One region of the Arthrobacter sp. 4R501 genome, then DNA from elsewhere that is predicted to be linked to it. Evidence: predicted binding sites of a transcription regulator. Region 1 holds the regulator's gene; the other holds the start of a gene.
The links. Region 1 encodes HrcA, which represses chaperone genes, less so after heat shock. Its sites were predicted from a motif close to TTNGCACTCGNNNNNNNCGAGTGCNAA; they were not measured.
Positions count from the first base shown of each region.

Region 1 (4,195 bases):
GTGCTCGCGTGCGTTTTGTGCCACGGTTTTCTTCCTTCGAAAGTGCAATGGTGCTGGGTTGGAGAATGCCGGACTGATGCAACTGCAGCCTCCGCAGTACCAAGAATACTGGTTCAGCCACCAAATGCTGCCGCCAGGAGCCGGATCCGGTGTCAGGGCACCGTCAGGAAGTCGATGACTTCCTCCACTCTCCCGAGGAATGATGCTTCCAGGTCCGCGTAACTGCGGACAGCGCCCAGTAGCTTTTGCCAGCCAAGCCCGATGTCTTCCTTGGTGGAGTGCGGCCAGCCGAACGCTGCCAGGATTCCGGTCTTCCAGTCCTGCCCGCGCGGCACCACCGGCCATTGTTCGATGCCCAGTACAGCGGGCCGGATTGCCTGCCACACGTCAACGTAAGGGTGCCCGACGATCAGGACATTCCCCACCGCGCCGGGGGAGGCCATCACGGCAGCCGCAATGCGCCACTCCTTCGAGTCCGGCACCAGGTGGTCCACCAGGACCCCCAGCCGCCGCCCCGGCCCGGGGCCGAATGCGGCTACCGCCCCCGCCAGGTCATCAATGCCATGCAAAGGCTCGACGACGATGCCCTCTACGCGGAGATCGTCACCCCAGACTTTTTCCACGAGTTCGGCATCGTGTTTTCCCTCCACCCAGATCCTGCTGGCTTTGGCGACCTGGGCACGCTGGCCGGCCACGCGGACCGAGCCGGACGCCGTCCGGCCGGCGGCCACGGGGGCGGCCTGCCTGGGCGCCGGGGGAACGAGCCGGATGGGCTGCCCCTCCAGGAGGAATCCGAAGCCCAGCCGGAAGGACCGGGACTTGCCGCGCCGGTCTTCGAGGGCCACTACATGCATGCCACCGGACTTCTCCACCCGGGTCACCGCTCCCACCCAGCCTGACTGGGCGTCTTCGAGAACCATGCCACGTTCCACGGGGACCTCAGGGAGTTCGCTTCTCACGGGCGCGGTGATCTCCTGCGGACCCCAGTTCTGGTACTGCATGGATTGATTCCGCCTTGCCGCTAGATCCTGGCCCGGAATTTCGCCCGGAGCGGTACCAATGCTAACAACGGGGTGACTCATATTAGACTGTTAGCACTTAGGCATGTCGAGTGCTAACCCTGCAGTGACCACGGATGGAGGTGGAGTATGAGCGAGCCGCGCAAACTCGAAGTACTGCGCGCCATCGTGGAGGACTATGTGCACTCCCGCGAGCCAGTAGGTTCAAAAGCGCTCGTGGAACGCCACCACCTCGGCGTGTCCAGTGCCACCATCCGCAACGACATGGCGGCCTTGGAAGACGACGGTCTGATCACGGCCCCGCACACCAGCGCGGGACGGATCCCCACAGACAAAGGCTATCGGCTGTTTGTGGACCAGATTTCAGCGGTGAAGCCACTTTCCCACGCGGAACGGCGTGCCATCCAGTCGCTGCTGGAGGGCGCCGACGATCTGGACGACGTCCTGGACAGGACCGTCAGGATGCTGTCGCAGCTGACCAACCAGGTCGCCGTGGTGCAGTATCCGCATCTGAGCCGCGCCACCATCCGCCACATCGAATTCGTCCTGCTCGCGCCCCGGCAGGTCCTGGTGGTCCTCATCGCCACCACCGGCAAGGTCGAACAGCGCGTGATCGACATCGGCCAGGACCTCGGCGACGACGCCATCGCCGCGCTGCGGACACACTTCCTCGGATCACTCGCGGGCATCTCGCTGAGCCGGCTGACCCCCTCGCTGCCCGGAGTCGTTTCGTCCGTCAGCCCGGGCCAGCGCGCGGCGGCCCAGGCCCTGGCCCACGGGCTGGAAACGCTCGCCCACAGCAGCCGTGAGGAACGCATGGTCATGGCCGGAACGGCGAACCTCGCCCGCTCCAATGTGGATTTTCCGCTCAGTATCGGACCGGTCCTGGAAGCGCTCGAGGAGCAGGTTGTCCTGCTGCGCCTCCTGAGCGACATGGCGCAGGATCCGAGGGGCGTGGCAGTCAGCATCGGGCGTGAAAACCCGTACGACGGACTAGCGGAAGCCTCCGTGGTGGCCACGGGCTACGGACCAGACAGCACTGCCAAGATCGGTGTGCTCGGCCCCACCCGGATGGACTACCCCACCACCATGGCCGCCGTCAGGGCAGTAGCCCGTTACCTTTCAAGAATTCTGGGTCCGTAACAGCATCACGGTCCAGGCACGAAGAGCAGTGCCGGCAGCCCGCCTGCCGTCAGTACAACAAGGAAGAGATACGAACTTTGAGCAGCCACTACGACGTCCTCGGAGTCTCGCCGGAAGCCACCGGGGAAGAGATCAAGAAGGCCTACCGCAAGCTGGCCCGCACTCTCCACCCGGACGTAAACCCCGGGGACGATGCATCGGACCGCTTCAAGGCCGTGACCCATGCCTACGAGGTACTTTCGGACCCGCAAAAGCGCCGGATCTATGACACCACCGGCAATGAGAACGGCACCGACAACGGGTTCGGCGGCGGTGGATACTCCGGCCAGGGCTTCGCGTTCCAGGACATCTTCGACACGTTCTTCGGGGCCGGCGGCACCTCCGGCCCCGCTTCCCGGGTCCGCCGCGGCCAGGACGCGCTGATCAGTGTACGGATCGAACTCCGCGATGCCGTGTTCGGCGTCAACCGGAAACTCGAAGTGGACACAGCCGTCACCTGCCCCACCTGCAACGGGTCATGCTGCCGCGACGGCAGCCACCCTGTGCGCTGCGATATCTGCGGCGGCAGCGGCCAGGTCCAGCGCGCGGTTCGCTCCATCCTGGGCCAGGTCATGACGGCGGCCCCGTGTGGCAGTTGCGAAGGCTTCGGGACGGTCATCAAGGACCCCTGCAACGAATGCAGCGGCCAGGGCCGCATCCGCAGCCGGCGGTCGCTCACCATCAAGGTGCCGGCCGGTGTTGCCACTGGCACCCGGATCCAGCTCTCCGGGCAGGGCGAAGCAGGCCCGGCCGGCGGACCGTCCGGGGACCTGTACGTGGAACTCCGGGTCAACAACGACGCCACGTACGCACGCGACGGTGACGACCTGCACGCAACGCTGCACATCCCGATGACTGCCGCCGCCCTAGGCACCGAGCTGTCACTGGAAACCTTTGACGGGCTGCAGGAAATCGACGTCAAGGCAGGGACGCAGTCAGGGGAGATCATCACGCTCCGTGGACTCGGCGTGACGCACCTGCGCGGCTACGGCCGCGGGGATCTGATGGTCCATCTGCAGGTGGAGACGCCGGCCAAGCTGGATGCCGCGCAGGAGGATCTCTTGCGGCAGCTGGCGAAGCTGCGGGGCGAGCAGTTCACGGAAGGCAAACTGGCTGCCAGCGGCGGCGTCTTTGCCAAGCTGCGGGACCGGTTCGGTAACCTGTAGCGGTGAGCAATCCCGTTTTCTTCAGCGGTGCCGGGTCGCTGGACGGTCTGGTGCCCGGTGCCCGTTTTGTCCTTCAAGGGCCGGAGGCACGCCACGCCGTGACCGTAAAACGGCTATCTCCCGGAGAGGCGGTGGACATTGCCGATGGCGCCGGAAGGCGGCTGACGGGAACTGTTGTCTCGGCGTCGCCCGCGGAGCTCACCGTGGAATGCTCCGCCCTCGTTGTGGAGGACCGGCCCGACATCCGGCTTGTGCTGGTGCAGGCCCTGGCCAAGGGGGACCGCGATGAACTGGCCGTGGAAACGGCAACCGAACTCGGGATTGATGCCGTAGTTCCCTGGCAGTCCGAGCGATCAATTGTCCGCTGGAAGGGTGAGCGCGCGGCCAAGGCCCACGCAAAATGGCAGTCCGTGGTCATTGCCGCCGCCAAGCAGGCACGCCGCGCCTGGATCCCCGAGGTGCGCGCCGCCGTCGAAACGCCAGGCCTTGCGGCGGCCGTGGCGGCAGCGGATCTGGCCGTAATCCTGCACGAAGACGCGGTCCGGCCGCTCCGGTCTGTCCTGGAATCATGGCAGGGCACCCAGGCTGACGCCGGACCCCTGGAAATTCTGCTCATCGTTGGTCCGGAGGGCGGAATCAGTCCCCGCGAAGTCACCCGGCTTTGCGACGCCGGCGCCGTGACGGCGCTCTTGGGACACCACGTCCTGAGGTCATCCACGGCCGGACCGGCAGCGGTTGTTCTGGCGAGTGATGTACTGGGACGCTGGACAGCACCGGTATCCTGAGGCCGACTGCTGCGCGGGCTGTTACCGGACGTTGAAGTTCCGC
Region 1 is NZ_PJIW01000003.1:39,027-43,221, reverse strand. Features, by position in the region: gene CXR02_RS03205 (DUF4870 domain-containing protein) at 1-24, opposite strand, end outside; gene CXR02_RS03200 (DUF3097 domain-containing protein) at 153-1,001, opposite strand; gene hrcA (heat-inducible transcriptional repressor HrcA) at 1,149-2,162, shown strand; gene dnaJ (molecular chaperone DnaJ) at 2,240-3,367, shown strand; gene CXR02_RS03185 (16S rRNA (uracil(1498)-N(3))-methyltransferase) at 3,370-4,152, shown strand; gene CXR02_RS03180 (GerMN domain-containing protein) at 4,174-4,195, opposite strand, start outside.

Region 2 (4,195 bases), on a different contig from region 1:
TCACACGCGGCTGTCCTACGGCGCGGTGGACTTCTACGAGCTCCTGAACCGTGAGATTGCGGGAAAGACCGATCTCGGAACTCCGGCCTCGCGTGCCGCCGCCAGTGAGCAGGCGCTTGGGGCCGATCCCCTCGTCGCCGATCTTGGTGACCGGCTGCGTGCCCGCGGTGCCCGCGTCTGGCACCAGTACGACGGCGTGATTGACGTGGTGGCCGCAGCAGACCCGCTCAGCACCATGGGGCAGGACGACGCCGAGATTCCGCGGCCGGTGGCCATCGAATCGGATGGCACGGAGCAATACCGCATCATGAGTGTCCGTGAGCGGAGCCGGCTCCGTCCGCAGCTGCTGGAGCGGATGGGCTGGCGGTACATGCCGCTGTGGACCATCGAAGTCTTCACGGACCCGTCCGCCTGCGCGGACCGGATCGCGGGTTACCTGGGCCTTGAGAATGTTCTGCCGCCCGGACGGGGCGCGGCTTCGGGCGGATTCTTTGACGAGGACATGGACCCGCTCGCGCTTGCTAGCGAAGGAAACGACAGGAACGACGACCAGGCCGGACGCCTGGCCAGTGAGGAGGCGGTTGTTGTGACCCCACGGAACGCCGACCAGGCAGATACACACGGTAACGACCAGGCGGACGACGCACGAAACGGGAACGCGGCTGTGCCGGAGCGCCAGCTGCCTGGGACAGCTGGCATCCTGCCCAACAAGGCTGCGGAGGATGACCCAAAGCGCTGGGGCGATGGCCCCGACAACGATCACGACGCATGGCTGAAGGAAAACAAGCCGCCGCACTGGGGCTGACCTCCAGGCTGCAGCGGCGTCACCCGGCCCCGCCCTCGGGTCCCACCAGTACGAAAAACAGCTTGCCCTGAGTGGAGGCTCCCGCCAGCCGGGCAGCCTGCTCCGGGGCTGCTGCCACGACGATCAGCCCGTCGGTCTCGCCGGTGCCCAACCACTGACCCGTCTTGCCTCCTTGTCCTGACGTCCACAGGACGGGAACGGATGAAGCGAGCACCTCCGAGGGGGACTGCTGGTCGTAGCCGTTCGCCCCGGTCAGCACCACGTTGACCAGTTGCCCGGGCGACACGAGCTGGATGGAGGAGGGATCGGCCATCCTCAAGGGCACGGCTGCGGAGCCCGGTGGCGTTCCGGTCAGGAGGCCGGGACCCAGCAGCAGGGAGTCTGTCACCAGTTGGCCCTTCCGCAATGGGGCTGCCAGTTGCTTACCCGCGGCGTCACCGGTGTCGGACATGGACCCGGCAGTGAGCATCCCCGGCGGGATTTTCGTGGCCGTCAGGTCCGTGGCTGTCAAGGCCGTGCCTGCGGGGAGATCCCGTGCCGCCGCCAACACCGAGACCGTATCGGCGGGCGGGGGAGTGAGCTGATGGACCGCGATCCCGGCAGCAAGGCAGAGCAGGAGCGCTATTACGAGGCGCCGGTTCCGGCCCAGCCAGGACAACAGCCTGTGGCCACCCGCGCCCCGGGGTCGTGCTGACGGGAGCGGACGGCGGGCCGGGCGCCCCGGCGGGGCGGATCCACGGCTGGAACGAAAGAGGGTAGCGGGCATGGGAACCACGCTACGTTCCGGCAACCGAGCCCGACAGAAGCCAAGGTGGCTATGTGGAAAACCGTGCTGCCGACGTCGTACGTCTTTTTTGGCGTGAGGTCAGCTGGCGGCAGCGGCAACCGTGGCAGGTGCCGGTGCGGCCGCGGGGGCGGAGGGGGCAGCCGAAACGGTGCTTCCCTTGGCATCCCGGGAGTCGGTCCGGTAGAAACCGGAGCCCTTGAAGACCACGCCCACGCTGTTGAACTTCTTGCGCAAGGCGCCCTGGCACTCCGGGCATGAAGTCAGGGTGCTGTCGGTAAACGACTGGAAAACGTCGAAGGCGTGGCCGCAATCCTTGCAGGCGTAAGCATAAGTGGGCACTGGTGATCCTCCTCGGGGGCAAACGAGAGGTCCTGTGCTGCGCTGAGCGGAAACCGTCCATTAGCAGTCGCAGGGCCTGAGTGCCAATTCTATCACCCCCGGAAAGCAGCCTTCCGTCAGGCCGGGTCCGTCAGGCCGGGTCCGGCAGCCGGATCAAACCTGAGGGCGTGAGCGCGGCCGGAACCCTCCGGTCAAAGTCTTCGGCGGGAATGCTTCCGGCCGGGAGCAGTTCGGAATCGAAGACGATGGCCGCAAACGGGATCTCAAGGCCGTCTCCGGCGAGGGAGCCCAGCAGGACGTCGTAGTAGCCGCCGCCCTGGCCTATGCGGTTGCCGTCCTTGTCCACGGCCGTAGCGGGGACGAAGAGTGCAGCAACGGAGGCCATGATGCCGAGGCCATGGCGCGGTCCAGCCGGTTCCAGCACGGGGGCGTAGCGGCTGCGGACAAACTCGACGCCGGGAGTCCAGTAGGTCCAGCTCAGCCGGCGGCCGGGCTCGCAGACAGGGAGCAGGACCCTGTGGCCATGCCGGTGGAGTTCGATGATCAGGGGCAGCGTGGGCGGCTCCGGGGCCACGCCCAGATAGGCGCAAAAGGTCGACGGCGTCCCACCGGTGAGCTGTTCAGCCCAAGCAACGCCGTGGACCGCCAGGGCGGCGCCTGCCGCGTCGCGTTGCGTGGGGTCCGTCGCGGCGCGGCGCGCACGATGCTGTGCGCGGATGTCCGCCTTGGCTTCACTGCTGCCTTGGGGCATGCCGCTCCTTCGTTGCCGTTCGGGTGGCCGTTGCAGCGTCTGCGCTGCGCTGGCTCAGGAGCCACCACCAATTACTGAATGGTCAGCCCCTCCGTTAGATTAGTCCAGTGACTACCACTCAGCAGACAGTACGCAAGGCCGTTATTCCAGCTGCCGGCCTCGGCACCAGGTTCCTGCCGGCCACAAAAGCCATGCCCAAGGAAATGCTCCCGGTGGTGGACAAGCCTGCCATCCAGTACGTGGTTGAAGAGGCTGTCAACGTTGGCCTTAACGACATCCTGATGATCACGGGACGCAACAAGCGTGCCCTGGAGGACCACTTCGACAGGGTTCCTTCGTTGGAGGACACGCTGGAAGCCAAGGGCGACCTGGCCAAACTTGAGTCCATCCAGGCAGCCAGCAACCTCGGTGACATCCACTACGTCCGCCAGGGTGACCCCAACGGCCTGGGCCACGCGGTACTGCGTGCAAAGCAGCACGTCGGCAACGAACCGTTTGCCGTCCTCCTCGGCGATGACCTGATCGATGCCCGGGACGAACTCCTCAGCACCATGATCGAAGTCCAGTCCAAGACCGGCGGATCCGTGGTGGCCCTCATCGAGGTGGAACCCTCCCAGATCAGTGCCTACGGTTGCGCCGATGTGCAGGAGATCGACGGTGAAGGCTACGTCAGGATCAACAAGCTCGTCGAAAAGCCCAGCGTGGATGAGGCGCCCTCAAACCTGGCAGTCATCGGCCGCTACGTGCTCCACCCGGCAGTTTTTGACGTGCTCGAGCACACCGGCCCGGGCCGGGGCGGGGAAATCCAGCTGACCGATGCCCTGCAGGAGCTGGCAGCCGGCGATGGTGATGGCTACGGAGTTTACGGCGTGGTCTTCCGCGGCCGCCGCTACGACACCGGTGACAAGCTCAGCTACCTCAAGGCCTGCGTCCAGCTCGCCATCGACAGCGACGACCTTGGCCCCGGACTGCGGGAGTGGCTGCCAGGCTTCGCGGCCGGCCTCGCTAAATAACTGCCGTGCGCCCCGGATCCATCTGGCCCGTGACACTCGAATGCGGCGACCTGATCCTGCGCCCCATTCGGTACCGGGACAAGAAGGAATGGACCGAGGTCCGTGGGCGCAACAGCGAGTGGCTGGCGCCCTGGGAAGCATCCAACCCGGCACCAGGCGGTGCACTGCCTGACTACCGGCAGATGGTGCGGTCCTTGAAAATCCAGGCCGCCCAGGGGACGGCCCTGCCGTTCCTGATCACTGAGCGCACACCCAGGTTTGCTGCCCCGGTCATTGTTGGCCAGCTGACTGTGTCCTCGATTGTGTGGGGGTCGGCCATGATGGCCACGCTGGGGTACTGGGTTGACCAGGCGCGTGCGGGTCACGGCATCGCACCCACGGCGGTGGCCATGGCCACTGACCATTGTTTCCAAGCCCTGGGCCTGCACCGGATGGAGATCAACATCCGGCCCGAGAATGGCCCCAGCCTGCGCGTGGTTGAGAAGCTGGGATTCCGCGAC
Region 2 is NZ_PJIW01000013.1:19,052-23,246, reverse strand. Features, by position in the region: gene CXR02_RS13965 (AAA family ATPase) at 1-805, shown strand, start outside; gene cpaB (Flp pilus assembly protein CpaB) at 825-1,571, opposite strand; gene CXR02_RS13955 (FmdB family zinc ribbon protein) at 1,671-1,931, opposite strand; gene CXR02_RS13950 (5-formyltetrahydrofolate cyclo-ligase) at 2,062-2,682, opposite strand; gene galU (UTP--glucose-1-phosphate uridylyltransferase GalU) at 2,790-3,695, shown strand; gene CXR02_RS13940 (GNAT family N-acetyltransferase) at 3,701-4,195, shown strand, end outside.
Region 2: the regulator HrcA is predicted to act here: its motif matches at 1,992-2,018, upstream of CXR02_RS13955 (FmdB family zinc ribbon protein).